4 regions of the Pseudobacillus sp. FSL P4-0506 genome follow, and region 1 is predicted to be linked to each of the others. Evidence: riboswitches for the same ligand, from Rfam matches in the RefSeq annotation. Region 1 holds a riboswitch; each other region holds the start of a gene.

What was found. Region 1 has a riboswitch for glycine ahead of MKZ02_RS03145 (iron-sulfur cluster biosynthesis family protein). Riboswitches for the same ligand answer to the same signal wherever they lie in the genome.
Region 2: linked by a shared signal. The riboswitch ahead of glyA (serine hydroxymethyltransferase) and the one ahead of MKZ02_RS03145 (iron-sulfur cluster biosynthesis family protein) in region 1 are both predicted to bind glycine.
Region 3: linked by a shared signal. The riboswitch ahead of gcvT (glycine cleavage system aminomethyltransferase GcvT) and the one ahead of MKZ02_RS03145 (iron-sulfur cluster biosynthesis family protein) in region 1 are both predicted to bind glycine.
Region 4: linked by a shared signal. The riboswitch ahead of MKZ02_RS14620 (amino acid permease) and the one ahead of MKZ02_RS03145 (iron-sulfur cluster biosynthesis family protein) in region 1 are both predicted to bind glycine.

The regions. Positions count from the first base shown of each region.
Region 1 covers NZ_JBBOOI010000001.1:620,779-625,599, reverse strand. The annotation lists gene MKZ02_RS03160 (cytochrome ubiquinol oxidase subunit I) at 1-150, shown strand, start outside; gene MKZ02_RS03155 (cytochrome d ubiquinol oxidase subunit II) at 184-1,218, shown strand; gene purU (formyltetrahydrofolate deformylase) at 1,457-2,353, opposite strand; gene MKZ02_RS03145 (iron-sulfur cluster biosynthesis family protein) at 2,372-2,671, opposite strand; glycine riboswitch at 2,770-2,852, opposite strand; glycine riboswitch at 2,856-2,956, opposite strand; gene MKZ02_RS03140 (class I SAM-dependent methyltransferase) at 3,022-3,639, opposite strand; gene msrA (peptide-methionine (S)-S-oxide reductase MsrA) at 3,829-4,785, opposite strand; gene MKZ02_RS03130 (aldehyde dehydrogenase family protein) at 4,811-4,821, opposite strand, start outside.
Region 2 covers NZ_JBBOOI010000001.1:1,218,855-1,223,675, forward strand. The annotation lists RNA gene ssrA (transfer-messenger RNA) at 1-45, shown strand, start outside; gene MKZ02_RS05865 (LAGLIDADG family homing endonuclease) at 453-860, opposite strand; gene MKZ02_RS05870 (winged helix-turn-helix transcriptional regulator) at 1,055-1,405, opposite strand; gene MKZ02_RS05875 (nitroreductase family protein) at 1,525-2,151, shown strand; glycine riboswitch at 2,292-2,392, shown strand; glycine riboswitch at 2,396-2,479, shown strand; gene glyA (serine hydroxymethyltransferase) at 2,588-3,838, shown strand; gene MKZ02_RS05885 (serine dehydratase beta chain) at 3,854-4,372, shown strand; gene sdaAA (L-serine ammonia-lyase, iron-sulfur-dependent, subunit alpha) at 4,372-4,821, shown strand, end outside.
Region 3 covers NZ_JBBOOI010000001.1:1,980,299-1,985,119, reverse strand. The annotation lists gene gcvPB (aminomethyl-transferring glycine dehydrogenase subunit GcvPB) at 1-1,140, opposite strand, end outside; gene gcvPA (aminomethyl-transferring glycine dehydrogenase subunit GcvPA) at 1,133-2,479, opposite strand; gene gcvT (glycine cleavage system aminomethyltransferase GcvT) at 2,503-3,603, opposite strand; glycine riboswitch at 3,692-3,771, opposite strand; glycine riboswitch at 3,775-3,865, opposite strand; gene MKZ02_RS09755 (DEAD/DEAH box helicase) at 4,024-4,821, shown strand, end outside.
Region 4 covers NZ_JBBOOI010000001.1:2,896,557-2,901,377, forward strand. The annotation lists gene MKZ02_RS14615 (methyl-accepting chemotaxis protein) at 1-768, opposite strand, end outside; gene MKZ02_RS14620 (amino acid permease) at 996-2,375, opposite strand; glycine riboswitch at 2,824-2,883, opposite strand; glycine riboswitch at 2,886-2,982, opposite strand; gene MKZ02_RS14625 (MFS transporter) at 3,323-4,540, opposite strand; gene MKZ02_RS14630 (YrzI family small protein) at 4,764-4,821, opposite strand, start outside.

The sequences.
Region 1 (4,821 bases):
GTTACAACCGCTACGAACCTGGGCGTTCTTTCTCTTCTATTCTTTTTTGTGTACGTTCTGTTAGGCATTACGGTTGTCATGGTGCTGCTGTATTTCTTTAGAAAGAACACTGAATTAGATGATCTTGAGAAGGCCGAGAAAGGAGCTTAGCCATGCTATTTAACTATACTGGAGGCGTGATTCATGCCAAATGAGCTGATTGCTATTACGATTCTATGGGGATTTGTATTTATTTACTCGATCATGGCAACGATGGACTTTGGCGCCGGCTTCTGGTCAATGATTTATATACATCGTGAAAAGACAAGAGCAACGAATATCGCCAACCGCTATTTGTCACCTACTTGGGAAGTGACGAACACGTTTATCGTTGCCTTGGTTGTGGCTGTGTACAGCTTATTTCCGAAGGCAGCTTACACACTTGGTACAATTTTACTCGTTCCGGGCAGCATTATCTTGCTGCTGCTCGCCGTCAGAAGCGCCTTCTTAGTCTTTTCTAACATTGCTGTAGAATATAAAAAGCCACTGACATATGTCTCAGGTATTACCGGCATCTTAATTCCGGGCTTGTTAATCAGCGTCTTACCTATCACTCACGGCACATTTATCGATTATAAAGGCGGACATCCCACTTTGAATTTACAAAAGCTTTTTACGAGTCCGAGTGAATATGCATTTATTGGATTTGCCATGAGCAGCACCTTATTTTTATCATCCTTGCTGTTAGCCGATTATTCCAAGACATCCAATGAAGAGGAAGCCTACAAAGTGTACTTGAGAGATGGAAGAATTTTAGGGCCAATTTCTTTACTGATGGCCTTTGCCATTATGCTCACTTTAAGGGCAGAAACACCATGGTTATATACGCGTATGATGGAAGATCTGCCTCTGCTGCTTGTGTCACTTGGCTTCTTTTTAATTGGAGGGCTCGGTTTATTTCTTCCTTCATTTTCAAAGAAAGATGTACGGGGAATGCCAAGGCTTGCTGTTGTAGCAGTTACGACTCAATATTTCATTGCCAGTTATGTGTACGGCAAAGCCCATCTGCCATATATGGTTTACCCCAATGTGACTATCCAGTCCGGTTTTACCGATCCTAACTCCTTTATGGCCGTATTTGCCACTTATATTGCCGGCTTTGTTATTCTCTTTCCCGGCTTTATTTATTTTTGGAGGCTATTTATGCATGATAAAAAGTATTTACGGCAAAAAAGCTAATGATCTTCTGAAAAGAAAAAGCTTGATGGGCTGCCGGCCCGTTAAGCTTTTTCTTTTCTAACCCTTCACCACTGATTCAACAGCGAGGTAATCAAAACAGTTAAAGCATAGATAAGTAAAATGACTTGCAGAAGACCCGTTCTTCTTCTCTGCTTATTCACTAAAAAGAGTCCCACACATATCATTGCCAAGATGATGCAAGTAACATCTAACAGGAGTTGATTGGCTATCATCCGGCTTACGTAAACACGATTGTTTTATTGCCGTGAACGATAACTTTATCTTCCACATGCCAGGAAACGGCTTCTGCAAGGACACTTCTTTCCACATGACGACCGGCAATCTTCAAATCTTCTGCTGTGTAGCGGTGGTTGACTCGCAAGATATCCTGCTCAATAATCGGCCCTTCATCAAGCTCATTAGTTACATAATGAGCAGTCGCCCCAATCAACTTCACTCCGCGGTTAAAAGCCCTGACGTAAGGATTTGCCCCTACAAATGCCGGCAAAAATGAGTGGTGAATATTAATGATTTGGTTTGGATATTTGGCTATAAAACTAGGAGAGAGGATTTGCATATATCTTGCCAAAACAATAAAGTCGACTTTTCCTTCCATTAACTCCATCGCCTTGTGTTCAGCTTCCTCTTTCGATTCATGAGAAAGCGGGATATGATAGTAAGGAATGCCATAGCTTTCCACTATTTCTTTTAAATCAGAGTGATTGCTGATAACCATTGGAATCTCAACCGGGAGTTCTTTTGATTTCCAGCGCCAAAGAAGCTCCAAGAGACAATGGTCTGCTTTAGAAACAAAAATCGCCATCCGCTTTGATTTTTCTTTATTTCTCAATTGCCATTCCATTGGGTAGGATTCAGATAATTCCTGCAATCTCTGCTCCAGCTCATCAATAGCAGAGCCCTTCTCATCCATATCGAACTCAACCCTCATAAAGAAAATGCCATCTTTAGGATTCGTGGTATGCTGGTCAAATTGAACGATATTTGCTTTATGTTCCAATAATACATTAGATACGGCTGAAATAATGCCCGGTTTTTCTGGACAAGTAACTAACAATTTAAAATAATGAGTATTCCCCTTTTTATGCAAAATTCTTCCCCCATCCTTAAACGCCATTCTTTGTATAACGAAAAGCTATTCGATCGCACAATCACTTGAGGCAAAGCTTTCTCCAACTAAGAAGCCCGTTTCCTTTGTATAGTCAATATGTGTTTCAGCATCGAGATAACGTTCAGTAAAGCGATCTATGCGAATTTGCACCCCATTGCAATCAATCACCTTATCATTTCGGCGCGGCTCATCAAATGTAAGGGCAAACCTTACCGATATTCCACATCCACCAGCTACATCAGCATCAATTCTTGGAGAATACTTTTCTTCAAGCATCATTGCTTTTAACTGCTTCATCGCCGGTCCTGTTAATGTAATCATCATCCTTCCCTCCTTCTGCGAGCGTTTTCTAGTTATACACCTTGTCTTGCTCACTCCCTTTTTCTGCACGCAAAAAAGGACAGAAAAGGGTACAATCCCTTCTCTGTCCTTTTACCTGAGAGTTTAACCCTATCTTCAATAGGGCCTTCCCCTTTGGTGGCGTACTTAAACGCGCTCTCCAGAGGTGCGTCCCATTGTGGTTCTTCTACCTGAGAGATTAATTCCAAGGGCCTTTTTGGAACTTGCTCCTTCGGTGGCTTATTGCTCGCACTCTCCCACAATCGTCATCCGCTATTTTTATTCAGAATAATTTAAATATTGGTGATTGTCAATTGTTTTCCCAATTCTCTTACCTATAGACTAGATCCTCCATAATGAAAAATAACAAAACGTTCATTGTCATTTTTTTTATAGAGACCCGGCACTCTCACTTCTTTCACCAGTTGAAATGGAGTATACACTTCAAGAAATTGGATGTACTCCGCTGTCGGATAGTAAAGGACAATATCAACAGACCGTTGATGCTCTTCAACTGAGTGCAGGATATGATGGACGACCTTCATGAAAATTTGGATCGAAAAAGGATTGAAGAAGTAGAACCGATTGTCTGCCTTTTCGATCTGATACTCCTCTGCTGCGCAGCATACAAAGCGAATAGATTGATCCGACCTCTTCTTCTTTTTCATATAATCGGCTTGATTTTCAAGTGCTTCCTGGTAAAGCTGGCCGTTTACCTCAACCCCTGTTACCCGAGCGTGAAAACGATGATGGATATAAAATAGTAAACGCCCTTTTCCACAGCCGAAATCAACTACTCCATCTGTTCTTTTCACCTCATACTCCCGAAAAAGCTCATCGATGGCCTCATAGGGGGTTGCCTCATAACGATTATAGTGAATTGACTGATATAGCCATTCCCATGTGCCGCCTGTCTGAATCTTTAGCAAGCGATCGTATTCTTTTTCATTCATTGCCATTCCCCGATCTGTTTTTCTTTATTATAAAGCGGACGATATGATCCACTCAAACGAATACCGCTTGTCAATCTGCTGAACGGACCAATAAATTGGCTCTTGTGGCGAGTACATAAGCGTCATTGATCCGTAAAGATGCAGAATTGGTGGATCAACAAACAGAAGTGGCCAATAAAGGAACTTCTCTTATTCGAACAGGCTTTTAAATTCTCCATAGCCCTCTTCTTCAAGCTTATCCTTTGGCACAAAACGGAGAGCAGCCGAGTTAATGCAATAGCGTGCGCGGTCAGGACCAGGACCATCATCAAAGACGTGGCCTAAATGAGCGTCAGATGTTTTTGCCCGCACCTCAATCCGGCGCATGCCATGAGACGTATCAAGTTTTTCTGCTAGCTCTATCCGGCGCAAGGGCTTCGTGAAGCTTGGCCAGCCGCAGCCCGCGTCATATTTATCCGTCGAGCTGAACAAAGGCTCTCCTGAAATAATATCCACATAGATTCCCTCTTCCGTGTGGTCCCAATATTCATTATGAAATGGTGGCTCTGTCGCATTATTTCTTGTTACCTCGTATTGAAGAGGAGTGAGTTCTTCCCGTAATTGCTCATCTGTTTTTTGATCTTTCCAGTTTTCACGAATAAATTTTGCTCGCCCGGACCCCTCTTTATAAAGATTGTAGTGGAAGGCATTCTTTTTGTAATAGTGCTGGTGCTTTTCTTCAGCTCGGTAAAAGGGCCTCGCCGGCAGAATCTCTGTCACGACCGGTTTTTGAAAACGGCCGCTTGCTGCTAATTCTGCTTTCGAAGCTTCCGCCAATTCTTTTTGTTCTTTGTCATGGTAAAAAATGGCCGTCCTATAGGATGATCCCCGGTCATTGAACTGTCCGCCCGCATCAGTTGGATCAATTTGATGCCAAAACAGCTCAAGTAATTTTTTATAAGGAAAAACTGCAGGATCATACATGATTTGTACCGCTTCGTAATGACCCGTTGTGTCAGAGCATACCTCTTCATACGTCGGGTTCTCTGTGTGGCCACCCGTATAACCGGAGACAACCTCTTTAATTCCCGGTTGTTCATCAAACGGTGATACCATACACCAAAAACAGCCGCCTGCAAATGTAGCTAACTTACATTGTTCAGCCAAGAATCAACACTCCTTTACATCCGTATTATTTTCGGT
Region 2 (4,821 bases), 600 kb from region 1:
TCGTAGACGTTCAAGTGCCGTTATCTTTGGACGTGGGTTCGATTAGAAAATAGTCGCCTTGTATGGTAACATACAAGTGAAAATTCGGCTTTATCGGTGAAACCTAAGTCATCGAATGATGATAAGGCAATGCCGAGCGGTATGTGGAGCAATCCAACAGCCGTGTATCGACTTATAGGCTGCCACTTAGTTGGAGGGCAGTACTAGGATGCGGGAAGCTACCTGGGGATCCAGGTAAATCTATTTTTCGCATAAGACGCCGAAGAGCCTGTCTTACTATGCAGGTTCAAGATATAGTCAGTGCCATGACGAAAGCATGGAAAAGCACGTCCCACCGTCTCCACCATACATGATTTGGTGGATATTACCTATTTAATTAAAAGACTTGCCAAACGTGGCAAGTCTTTTTGTGTTCATAAATAGGAAGGAAAGGTGGAGGTCTTTAACAGTTTTTATATGTTAAAAAATGACTCCTCAAATAATAATTTCGCTTTTAACATATCAGCTGTATATTTCCCATTTCGAGGTGTGACTCTGTTGTAGTGTTCCAATATCCATTTAGCTCGATTTCTTTTTTTATCTATTCTGAGATAAGGGGAAACTTCTTTTAAAATCATCAACACGCTCTCTTTGTTCTTTATAGACAAAGTATAAGAGTCCTTGTGAAGGCCAGGCTTATAATTTTTCTTATTACTAATGGCTCCGCCGGTCAGTGTTTGAATATAGAGAAGAAGCTCTTTATCCGACGAAGAAATTGTGATGCAAGGACGCCGATGTTCTCTTTGGTGCATTCTAGTTAGTGTGATAGAGCCTTCTCCATCTATAATCCCTGCTAAATAGCCCGCTTCCCAATCTTTCATGTCCTCTCCTCCTGAATTATTGTCATTCTTGAAAAATGGAAGCTTTGTGAAAGAAAAAACTTCGTCAAGTTGTTATGATCATCTACTTATATTGAAGCTTCAAAACATAGAACTGTTATGTCTATGAGTCTGTTTTTCTAAGGAAGGATAATAAACATTAAATTCTTATCTAGTTAATGACCCAGGTGTAGGGTTTAAATACGAGAAGCTTTACTAACCCAGCGCATAACAGCAGTAATGACATCTTCGAGTTCTTTGCCGATTGGGGTTAGTTCATAGATCACTTTTCTTGGGGAGGATTCAAATGTTTTCTTCACAACTAGTCTCTCATTTTCTAGCTCGCGCAGTCGTTCTGTAAGGAGCCGATCAGAAATGCCGGGGATTTCGTTTAATAATTCGTGATACCGTTTAGGGCCTTTCAGCAGTGTATAAATAATGACTCCCATCCAGCGCTTTCCGATGAACTCGATCGTGTGGTGAAAGTTATCGCAAATAGTGGTCTTATCTTTGTACTGAGAACAATTCAACTCATTTTGTTGGCTCATTCTATAACCTCAATGTTTTTATATAAATTTTAGCATATAGTATTTGACAAACCAAGCTTACTAATAGTAAGCTTGGTTTTGAACTTACTTAAAGTAAGTTCAATTAGGAGGGAAAGAAAGTGACAACAACTATGCAAAGTTTATCAGAAGTGATTCGCAATCGCCATTCTGTTAGAAAATATGATCCAACTTATAAAATTTCGAGAAATGAAATAGAAGAAATGCTGCAAGAAGCGATGCTAGCTCCTTCATCTAGCAACCTTCAGCCATGGCGCTTTATCGTTATTGATAATGAGGAGGTAAAGAAGGAACTAAGAGCCATTGCTTACAACCAAGAGCAAGTGGAGACATCTTCAGCTGTCATTGCTGTTCTAGGCGATGTAGAAATGTATAAAAATGTTGAAAAGGTATACCAAAGCAGCTATGAAGCTGGCTTTATGGATGAAGCGAGTATGAATAAACTGATTCAAAACACATATAATACGTATCCTAATGCGCCAGTTGAAGCAAGAGCCAATATTGCTTCATTTGATGCAGGGCTCGTCTCTATGCAGCTTATGCTTATTGCCAAAGCGAATGGTTATGATACGGTAACTATGGGCGGCTTTGATAAGCAGAAGTTTGCTGAGCGGTTTGATGTACCGGAACGCTACATTCCAATTGTTTTAATCGCTATTGGTAAAGCTGCTGCGCCTGCTCATAAAACGACTCGTCTTCCGCTGGAAGAAACAGTTCGTTTTATCTAACTAAATAGACGTTATTTAATAAAAGAGCATTTTCTGGTTTTTCAGAGTGCTCTTTTTATATTGCTTTTTCCTATCTTCATAAATTGAAAAAAGTGGTTGACAATTATAATTATTTTTAATATTCTAAACAAAAATAACGGATGACGATTGTGGGAGAGCGCGAGCAATAAGCCACCGAAGGAGCAAGTTCCAAAAAGACCCTTGGAGCTAATCTCTCAGGTAGAAGAACCACAATGGGACGCACCTCTGGAGAGCGCGTTTAGGTACGCCACCAAAGGGGAAGACTCTACGATCGATAAGAGTTAAACTCTCAGGTAAAAGGACAGAGAAGGGAAATGTTACCCTTTTCTGTCCTTTTTTGTGTGCAGAAAAAGGTAGCGAGAGATAAATGTACAGCACATGTTTAAAAGAGGAAATCTGAATAGGAGGCAAGGAAATGAGTTTGCAAAAAAATGATTTTACTATTTTTGAGGCGATTGAGAAAGAAAAGAGACGCCAGCATGAGACATTGGAATTGATTGCATCAGAAAACTTTGTCAGCCCGGATGTATTAGAAGCTATGGGAAGTGTAATGACGAATAAGTACGCGGAAGGATATCCGGGAAGGCGCTACTATGGGGGCTGTGAATTTGTCGATGTGGCGGAACGGGCAGCGATTGAACGTCTGACCAACCTATTTTGTGCTAAATATGCCAATGTGCAGCCTCACTCGGGGGCGCAGGCGAATCTCGCCGTCTTTTATGCACTGCTTCAGCCTGGCGATAAAATCATGGGCATGAATCTTTCGCATGGCGGACATTTAACTCACGGAAGCCCTGTGAGTATTTCTGGCAAATGGTTTGAGGTTGTTTCTTATGGAGTAAAGGAGGATACGCAATTAATTGATTACGATGAATTGGAGGAGATTGCCCATAAAGAAAAACCGAAATTGATCATTGCCGGGGCGAGTGCTTATCCGAGAACGATTGATTTTGCCCGCTTTAAAGAGATTGCCGATCAAGTGGACGCGAAATTGATGGTGGACATGGCGCATATCGCCGGGCTGGTGGCAGCAGGTCTTCACCCTTCTCCTGTTCCTTATGCAGATGTTGTGACAAGCACTACCCACAAAACATTGAGGGGGCCTCGGGGCGGCATTGTGTTAACGAACGACGAGGAAATCATTAAGGCTATTAACAAAGCAGTATTCCCAGGAATCCAGGGAGGCCCCCTTATGCACATTATTGCAGCAAAAGCGGTAGCTTTCAACGAAGCGGCGCAGCCGGACTTTAAAGAGTATGCCAAGCAAGTTATCCGAAACAGCCAGGCACTGGGCGAAGCGTTAAAGAGGGAAGGAGCTGCTCTTGTTTCCGGGGGGACAGATAACCACCTTGTCCTGCTGGATGTGCGTCCGTGGAGTCTGACTGGAAAAGAAGCAGAGCGTTTGCTTGAGGAAGCAGGTATTACCGTAAATAAGAACACGATTCCTTATGATCCGGAAGGCCCGTTTGTGACGAGCGGAGTGCGGATGGGAACAGCTGCGTTAACTACGCGCGGCATGAAAGAAGAGCAAATGGAGAAAATTGCTCAGGTGATAGCCGCTGTGTTGAAAAACAAAGGGGAACCGGCGGTACTGGCACAGGCAAAAGAAACAACGGCCTCTATTTGCGAAGCTTATCCATTATTCCAACAGTCAGTCAACGTATAGGAAAGGAGCAACAAAATGGAATTTCAAAGCTGCTTTGACATTATCGGGCCTATTATGGTGGGGCCGTCAAGTTCTCACACCGCTGGCGTTGTATCGATTGGCAAATTTATTTATGAATGGTTGGGCGGGTGTCCTGAAGAGGCGGATATTGTCTTCTATGATTCCTTTGCTGAAACCTATCAAGGGCATGGAACGGATAAAGCACTGCTTGGCGGTTTACTTGGCATGGGGACGGATGACTCGGGCATTCGGGATGCTCTGAAGCGGGCCGGGGAGGTTGGCCTGGATTATACGATTGAGCCGCAAGGAAGCTGCTTATTTTTTGACCATCCGAACACGGCTATGGTTACAGCTAGACGGGGGAACCAGCTTGTAAAAGTAGGCGGTGCTTCTCTCGGAGGCGGGTTATCGAAAATCTTTATGATCAACGGCCGAATGGTCGATATTCGTTTGAGCACGAGCGATGATTTTTCGGTGCTGGCTAGAAACTATCAGATATATCGATTAAGAGAAGAAATTGCGAGGAATGCCTGATGGAGATCTTATCAATGAAACAGCTTCTGAAGTCTTGTGAAAAGGAGCAGAAAAGTATCGGTGAAGTGATGCTGCTGCTAGAAGAAAAGAAATCAGGCAAAAATCAACAAACGATTCTTCGCATGATGGAAGAACGGCTCATCAAAATGAAGGAAGCGGTCGACAGTGGAACAGAGGATTCCTCATCCGCGCCGAGCGGAATTTCCGGAGGAGATGCCGTAAAAATGCGAGATTACGTACGAGGAGGAAAAACGCTTACAGGCAGCTATATTAGTCAGGCAATGACTTTCTCACTGGCTACTTCGGAAAGCAATGCCAGAATGGGAGTCATTGTGGCTACGCCCACTGCCGGAGCAGCAGGCATTTTGCCAGGCGTGCTCTTTTCGCTTCATCACAATGACGGAACGCCCTTTAAGGAGTTGGTTATGGGACTGTTTACCGCCAGCATG
Region 3 (4,821 bases), 1.4 Mb from region 1:
CTTGCAATGACGATCAAATGGTAGATCAAAGTAAGGAGCAAGCCTGCGCATCATATAGTTGGCATTTAACACGGCATATTCTGTTACTGCTTTTAAGCCATCTGGCCCCATTGAGCGGATATACGTGTAAGCACGAACGTTGATTCCGAAGTTGCCGTAAAAAGGCTTCACGCGGCCAATAGACTGCGGACGATTATAGTCAAAACGATAGACTCCTTCTTCTTTAACCAGCACTGGCTTCGGCAAATAAGGAATTAAGTCCTTCTTGACACCGACAGGACCGGAACCCGGACCGCCACCGCCATGAGGACCGGTAAATGTTTTATGAAGATTTAAGTGAACGACATCAAATCCCATGTCCCCAGGCCGAGCTTTTGACATCACCGCATTTAAGTTAGCACCATCATAATACACCTTGCCGCCGACGCCATGAATAATCTCTGCAATTTCCAAAATATTCTCTTCAAACAAGCCGAGCGTATTCGGATTTGTCAGCATGAGCGCGGCTGTTGTTTCATCAGCTACCCGTCTTAAATCCTCTAAGTCAACCAAACCGTCTTCTCCTGATTTTACCGTCACTGTTTCAAACCCGGCAACTGTTGCAGAAGCCGGGTTTGTGCCATGAGCAGAATCAGGCACAATGACCTTCGTACGGTTAAACTCTCCATTTTCTTCATGGAAAGCACGGATCATCATTAATCCCGTCCACTCACCCTGAGCTCCAGCTGCTGGTTGAAGTGTCACTTCATCCATGCCCGTAATTTCTTTTAAGTGTTCTTGAAGATCATACAGCAGCTCCATCGCCCCCTGCACCGTCTCTTCTTGCTGAAGCGGATGAATGTGGGCAAAGCCATCCAAACGAGCAACGTCTTCATTGATTTTTGGATTGTATTTCATCGTGCAAGAACCGAGCGGATAAAATCCGGAGTCCACTCCATGATTTCTATTTGAAAGTGCTGTGTAATGACGCATAATATCCAGTTCAGAAACCTCTGGAAGTTCCGGCTCTTCTTCCCGCAAGTATCCTGCCGGCAAAAGGGTAGATAAATCTTTTTCTGGTACATCCAACTCAGGCAGACTATAGCCAATCCGCCCCGGCTGAGACAATTCAAAAATAAGCTCCTGGTCCTTCTTATTCATGGCTATCCCCCAATTCTTTTGCAAAGAGTTCAATTTCTTCTTTTGTCCGCATTTCTGTCACAGCAACAAGCATGCAGTTCTCCAGTCCCTCATAAGTAAGGCCAAGATCATAGCCGCCGATAATGCCTTTTTCGAGCAGCTTTTGATTTACTTCTTTTACTGGCTTATTCAGGCGGACCACAAACTCATTAAATACAGGCCCGTCAAATACAATGTCTACGCCGTGCTGCTTTAATGTTTCTCTCGCGAAAAATGCTTTTTGCAAGTTTTGTACCGCTATTTCTCGTACCCCTTTTTTGCCTAAAGCTGTCATTGCTACACTGGCCGCAAGAGCATTAAGCGCCTGATTGGAACAAATATTGGAAGTCGCTTTGTCACGGCGAATATGCTGCTCGCGTGCTTGAAGCGTCAATACAAAGCCGCGTTGTCCTTGGTCATCATGCGTCTGGCCAACGAGGCGACCCGGAACTTTACGCATCAGCTTTTTCGTCACCGCAAAATATCCGCAGTGCGGCCCGCCAAATTGAGCTGGAATGCCGAATGGCTGCGCATCGCCGACCACTATGTCCGCTCCAAGCTTTCCAGGAGGCGTCAACGCACCGAGAGCAAGCGGGTTAGAAGAAACGACAAACATTGCTTTTGCGCTATGAGCTGCTTTTTCCACTTCAGAAAGTGATTCAATAGCTCCAAAGAAGTTAGGATATTGAACAATAACAGCTGCTGTATCGTTATCCACCAATGTATTTAATTGCTCAATATCTGTTACGCCATTTTTATGAGGGATAACGACTACCTCAATGTTTTGGCCTTTAGCATATGTTTTTAACACATCGCGCGACTCTGGATGAACGGTTTCTGACACGAGCACTTTCTTTCTTTTCGTCTGGCCCGCACTTAGCATAGCCGCTTCCGCCAACGCTGTACCTCCGTCATACATAGAAGAGTTGGCCACATCCATACCTGTCAATTCACAAATCATTGTTTGGAACTCAAAGATCGCCTGCAGCTCTCCTTGGGAGATTTCCGGCTGGTACGGTGTATACGCTGTGTAAAACTCCGAACGGGAAATTACATGATCCACGATAGAAGGGGTATAATGATCATATACGCCCGCTCCTAAAAAGGAAGCATATTGCTTGGCATTTATATTCTTTGCTGCCAGTGAGCTTAATTCTTTTTTGAGTGCTGGTTCCGCTTTCGCTTTCTTAATATCATATAATCCTTGAAAGCGTACTTTTTCAGGAATATCCGCAAACAATTCGTCTATTGTTTGGACACCCACTGCTGCAAGCATTTCCTTTTTGTCCGTTTCTGTCATCGGCAAGTAACGATGCTTCATAATGTTTTCCCTTCCCTCTTCTTTTATTTTGAACGTTTATAGAATGGCGGTTTTACAGTTTTAGCTGCCAGCTTCTTACCGCGGACTTCCACCAGCAGTTCTTCACCAGGTACAGCACATTCTGCTTTTACTAAAGCGAGCCCGATATTTTTCTTTAAAGTCGGCGACTGAGTACCGGTTGTCACATGACCAACTTGTTCTTCGCCTGAAAAAACAGCATATCCATGGCGCGGAATCCCCCGGTCAATCATTTCAAGACCAATCAGTTTTCGCTCCGGACCATTTTCTTTCTGCTCCTTTAGAACTTCCAGCCCGATAAAATCATCTTTATTTGTTTTCACAGCAAAGCCTAAGCCCGCTTCAATTGGAGAAATGTCTTCTGCCAGTTCTTGACCGTACAGCGCTAGATTTGCTTCAAACCGCAAAGTATCACGGGCACCAAGACCACATGGAAGAAGCCCAACTTCTTCACCTGCTTCTAGAAGATCCTGCCACAGCTTAGGGGCCTCCTCACTGCGACTGTAAATTTCAAAGCCGTCTTCTCCCGTGTAACCAGTGCGTGACACCAGAGCAGGCACCCCATTGATTCTGACTTCTTGACGGAATTTAAAAGGCCTGATTTCGCCCAAATCCAAGTCAGGTACAAGCTTTTGCAAGATTCCTTCTGCGGCTGGCCCTTGGATGGCAAGCTGTGCCCAGTCTTTTGATACATTTTCGATTTGCACGTCTCCTACCTGATGCTTCTTTAGCCAGGCAAAATCCTTATCTGTGTTAGCAGCATTGACAACAAGCAGGTAATTTTCTTCAGCAAGCATGTAAACAAGCAAATCATCAACAGCTCCGCCTTTTTCATTGCACATAATTGTATACATCGCTTGGTTCGGCTGCAGCTTTGACAAATCATTCGTCATCATCTTTTGGAGGAAAGCCAATGCGCCTTCTCCTTTTACAGTAACCTCGCCCATGTGGGAAACGTCAAAAAGTCCTGCTTTTGTCCGGACAGCTTCATGTTCTTCCTTAATGCTTGAGAACTGAACAGGCAGCTCCCATCCTCCAAAGTCAATTGTTTTTGCTCCAGACTGCTTATACCATTCAAACAATGGCGTGCGCTTTAACTCTCCCATTTCCCTACCCCTCTCTCATTGTCATTCTCACGGTTCAGCCCATTATTTTTGCATAAAAAAAGACAGAGAACAGCTTATAAAAGTTGTTCTCTGTCCTTGAACCTGAAAGTTTAACCTGATGAACAGGCTGTCTTCTTTGGTGGTTTCGTTACGAAACGCTCTCCAGAGTCGCGTCCAGCAAGAGTTCTTTTGCCTGAGAGATTCACAAAAAGCTTGTTTGCTCCTTCGGCGCTGTATGAACAGTCTCTCCCCTCGCCTTCATTCGCTATATTTAATTAATAAATGGGCATACTATGAACATCTGATTCATACGAATCAAGAATGTTCGCTTTTTTGTAAAATGACATAATATTTTGTTCAATTACATCCTACCATTAAAGGTAAGGTTTCGGCAACATATTTTATAAAGGAGTTTTTCAAATGAATGTGGAAATCTATTTTAATCACGCCTGGGAAGAAGAATTAGAGAAAAGAATAGAACAAGACGGGCCGTGGGGCAATTGGCCGCTCTTTCAATCAACTGTAAACATGGAAACACGAATGATGGTGCCGAATTTTGAAGGATTGTTAGCCCCTAGCTTTTTACCAGAGCTTACGGCCTTGCCCCATCAGCTTGAAGCAGCTAGAAGAGTAGTGGAAGAAATGAATGGAAAAGCGATTTTAGCGGACGAAGTAGGGCTGGGAAAAACGATTGAAGCCGGATTGGTATTAAAAGAATACTTGATCCGTGGCCTCGTGAAAAAAGTGTTAATTTTAGCTCCAGCTTCTCTTGTCTCCCAATGGGCCAATGAATTAAATAGTAAGTTTTATATTCCTGCTATCGCTCAGAAAAAATTTTATGCGTGGGATCAGCATGACATCGTCATCTCGTCTATCGACACGGCGAAGCGAAGCCCTCACAAAGAAAAGATCTATGAACAAGACTATGATTTAGTCATTATCGATGAGGCTCATAAATTAAAAAACCATAAAACCAAAAACTATCAGTTTGTCCGTCATTTAAAAAAGAAGTTTTGCCTGCTTTTAACGGCAACACCTATTCAAAACCGTCTTGATGAAATGTTTCATCTTGTTTCATTATTAAAGCCCGGCCATCTTGGTAGCGAAGGACAATTTACAGAGCGGTTTAAAAAGGGCGACCGCCAGGTACAAAATCATCATCATTTAATCAAGCTAATGAATAAAGTGATGATTCGTAACCGCCGGCAGGATACAGGG
Region 4 (4,821 bases), 2.3 Mb from region 1:
CTGTTGAATTTTGCTAAATTCATCTTTTCCTGAGGCAGCCTGAATCTGTTCGGAAAAATCACCGTTCCCCATTTTCTCCGCTTGCTTTTCAAGTAAAGTTAATGGAGAAAGCTTTCTTTTTAAATAAACGTTCATTCCTCCAACAGTTAATAAAAACAATAAAAAAATAAGGGCTAGAAGCTTTAACCCAGTAGAGAAAAATACATCCCCTCCTATTTTGTTAGCGGTTTCAGCCGAAATATCAATTCCCAATACACCAATCACTTCTCCGTTCTCGTTTTTGATTGGTGCAAACCCTGATAAATATTGGCCGTATTTCGGATCGTTGAATACATCTGTACGCTGTATCTCTCCCTCCAATACCGGAGCTAGCTCTTCTGCAGGAATAGAGCTCTCGTCTCCCATTGCAGGCGGTTTATCATCCGAAAGGTTGGAGCCTCCATCTATCATGTTGCGGACCTTTTGACCGTCTACATCTAAAATATATACGAATAAAGCCCCCGTTTGTTCTCGAAAGTGCGCTAACTTCTTTTGAAGCGAATGATAATTTCTATCTTCCTTTGGATCGTTTATAAACGATTCATACTTTTCCCCATCTATTGTTTCACTATAGTTTTTTGCTATATCCCCTGCGAAGGCTCCTAACGAATGATTGGCAGAAGTATGGACGGAATAGTAAATTCCTGCTGATGCAGCAAGGCCAATAGTAAAGATGATAGCTGTGATAACTAATAAAATTTTTGATCGAACAGAAGCGTTTTTTCTCATATTCTCCCCCTATGATCTTTAGTTGTAATAGATAGGCTTATTATCCTACTAATATTTTACTATAATGTATATCCTTTCTATTTTCAATTTTTAGCTATAATGATGGCTACCTTTTAACAGATAGCTTTCTAACATGCAAGATATAGGAAAATAAAAGGAGCTGCAGCTGAATAAGCGTTTATACTTTTCAGCTGCAGCTCCGGTCTTTACATCTATTATATTGTCTTTTAATTTTCTACTATTTTTTCTTGATCGGCATGATTTATCTTTACTTTGCGCATCTTATACACCGCGATTAACAAAATAAACCAAACAGGCGTAATGAATAAGGAAATACGAGTATCTTCCGCAAGAGCAAGCACGACAAGAACGAATGCCAGGAAAGCTAAAATTAAGTAATTAGCAAACGGGTAAAGCGGCATTTTAAATTTATTCACTTTCGCTAAATCCGGTCTTGTTTTACGGTATTTCAAATGGCTGATGATTGTAATGCCCCAAATAAAGATAAAACATACGGTAGAAACACTTGTGATTAATGTAAATACTCCCTCTGGCATCACATAGTTCAATACAACGGAAATCAAGATGACTACTGTTGAAAAGAACAAGGCATTAGAAGGTACCTTGCGACCATCAAGCTTGGCCAAAGATACAGGTGCATTTTTGTCTTTAGCAAGTGAGTAGACCATCCGGCTTGTACTAAAGATGGCACTATTACATGCTGAAGCCGCAGACGTCAACACGACGAAATTCACAATACCAGCAGCTGCAGCGATACCAACTGCCACGAATACTTGCACGAATGGGCTTTCGGTTGGGATAATATCGTTCCACGGATACACACTCATAATAACGATAAGCGCACCAATATAGAAAATAATAATCCGAATAGGAATATTGTTAATCGCTTTTGGAATAACTCTCTCTGGATCCTCTGTTTCACCCGCTGTCAACCCTACCAATTCAATGCCAACGAACGCAAACACGACCATCTGAAAGGAAAGGATAAATCCATTTATGCCATTAGGGAACATGCCGCCATGGCTCCATAGATTTGTAAAACTGGCTGCTCCTGAAGGAGTAGAAAAGCCTTTAATAATCATTACAACCCCAACAACAATCAGTGCTAGAATGGCGATAACCTTAATCAAAGCAAACCAGAATTCCATTTCACCAAACAGTTTGACAGTAGCAAGGTTCATAAATAGTAAAATGACAAGGGCGATTAACCCTGGCATCCACTGCGGGACAGATGGAAACCAATACTGAGTATACAAACCAACAGCCGTTAAATCGGCCATCGCAATAGAAATCCAACAGAACCAGTAGGTCCATCCAGTCATAAACGCTGCCATATTCCCTAAATAATCTCTTACAAAGTCAACAAACGAATGATAATTTAAATTACTTAAAAGCAATTCCCCAAGTGCACGCATGATTAAAAAACAAATGACTCCTGTAATCATATAAGCAAATAAAATGGAAGGGCCTGCTAAATGAATAGATTTTCCTGCTCCAAGAAATAATCCTGTTCCAATTGCCCCGCCAATAGCAATGAGTTGCACGTGCCGGTTTTTCAGGCCTCTCGACAAAGTTTGTTCCTGCATACCATTTCCCTCTTTCTACTTTTCGGAATATTCTTTCTTGTCGATTTAAAATATTTTGTTACGGTATTTAAATCGTAAGCTAATAAATTAAATATCCCACAATTAAAGTTTAATATAAAATTCGTTAATCCGAAAGAAAAAAGCGCTTACATTTTAGAATAAATAAATTCCTCAAAAGAACATGCATGCTCTGCAGTGGTAACTTTTGTCAATACACATGCTCCCGTTCCGTTAATGCCTGCAATTTCTAAAACAATCGAATCCAAGGCTTCTAACTCTTTTTCAGGGCAGTTTCTTTCATTTCTTGTTGTGCAATCAATCTAGAAATAGAGTCATTACAATTCTTTTTCTTACAAGGATAATTTCGAGCTTCTCCTCCTCCTTTTTACTTTTCTCCATTTTTCTCCGACAAAAAAAGACAGAGAAAAACAGGAGTATTTCCCATTTTTCTCTGTCCCTTGTACCTGAGAGTTTAACTCCTTTGGTGGCCTATGGCTCTCTCCAGAGATGCGTCCTATTGTAGTCCTTTTACCTGAGAGATTGATACCAGCTGGTACTTGCTCCTTCGGTGCTAAACCATGGGTCTAGTCTCTCCCACAATATTCATCCGCTCTTATCTATCTAATTTAGATACTAGTCTATGGAAGAGATCATGTCAACTGAATATTCAGAACTAAGTTGACTCAATTCTACAAAAAAGCTATTACATCTACTAAAGAGTAAAGAACTTAAAATACTATGCAGCTTAATAAACGTATACATTGCTTTTCAACTAATAGGCTCTGCTTAAAAATTTAATACATCATTTTTATAGCCATCTAAATTATACTGACTATTTGCCTTAGCATACCTTCCTCCGCCTTATTGATAAATTGATTACTGATAGGTAAAAAAAGCCGCCGCACAACCAGTGAATAACTGTATGTGAAGCGGTCTTTAATTTACCATTACTTATCCTGCATTTCCCGTAATTTTTGATCTCCTGGAAGCCAAAGAGCACAAATACCGAGAAGCGGGAGAAGACTTGATAGAATCATAATAAATTTTATTCCGAAACTGTCAGCGAGAAAGCCGAGGATGACAGCCCCGATAGCCCCCATCCCGAACGCAAGCCCAACAATTAAACCGGAAGCCATCCCAATTTTATTAGAAAGCAGCTCCTGTGCATAAACCACGGCTACACTAAAGCTTGATAGCAAGATAAAACCAATTAACAACAAGAGCGGCAGGACAGCGAAAGCCGGTACATATGGAAGAATGACTGTAAGCGGAGCAGCACCCAGCATGGAAAAGACAAGTAGATTTTTCCGGCCAAAGCGATCAGCCAGCGGCCCGCCAAGAAACGTGCCTGCCACGCCAGCAGCCAAGTAAACAAACAAATATAATTGTGATTGTTTAATAGTCAATCCATAATCCTTAATTAAATAAAATTGATAAAAGTTCGTTATAGCTGCCGCATACCAGGAGCGGGCAAATACAAAGAAAATTAATAACACCATTGCCCACTTTATCCGTGCCTGTAATTTTGTTTTTTCCAAGGAAACTTGCTGTTTCTTCTTTGCCGCCTGAGTTGTCAGCCGTTGCTTATACCAGGCGGAGACTCTTGAAAGCAGCAACGCACCAACTGCGGTAACTGCCGCAAACAATAACGCTCCCTTCTGACCAAGCGGTAAAAAAATGTAGGCTGTAAAAACTGGAGCCAGCGATTGGCCGCCGTTCCCGCCCATTTGATAAATGGATTGGGCCAGCCCTCGCTTGCCACCTGCTGCCATAAAAGCGACCCGTGATCCTTCCGGATGAAAAACAGCTGACCCTAAGCCAATAAACAATACAGCGAAGAGTACGAAATAAAAGTTAGGAGACAAACCAAAACCGATAACACCAATCATAGATAGAAGCATTCCGGCCGGCAGCAGGTATGGTTGCGGTTTCCGGTCAGCCGCAGCTCCAAATACCGGCTGCATCACCGAAGAGGTCATATTTAATACGAAAGCAATCCAGCCCAGCTGTGCATAAGATAAATCTAAAGAACGTTCAATAATCGGAAACATAGCAGGGACTACAGATTGTATGGAGTCATTAATAAAGTGCCCTGCACTAATAGCAAACAAAATACTGTAGATTGTAGCCTGACGTACTTCGGCTTTATTCGTTGCAGTCGACATAAGTATCATTCCTATTCAAAAATTATATGTACTCTCTCCATTGACGATAAAAACCCCCGCAGCAAATTACATGGCGGGGGCAAAATTATCAGCTATGGTGTTACTTTAGTTCTGGTCAGCTTTACTAGGCAGAATCCTTCAAAACGAAGAGTGAATTCAATAATTTTACTTGAGTTGGCAATAAGAAAGTCATAGTACATTCTCCTTCCAGTTTGTAATTTTTTTAAAACAGGTTTCTCATGTTTTCGTGTTGCTTTAATTTCATTTCTTCATACATTTGT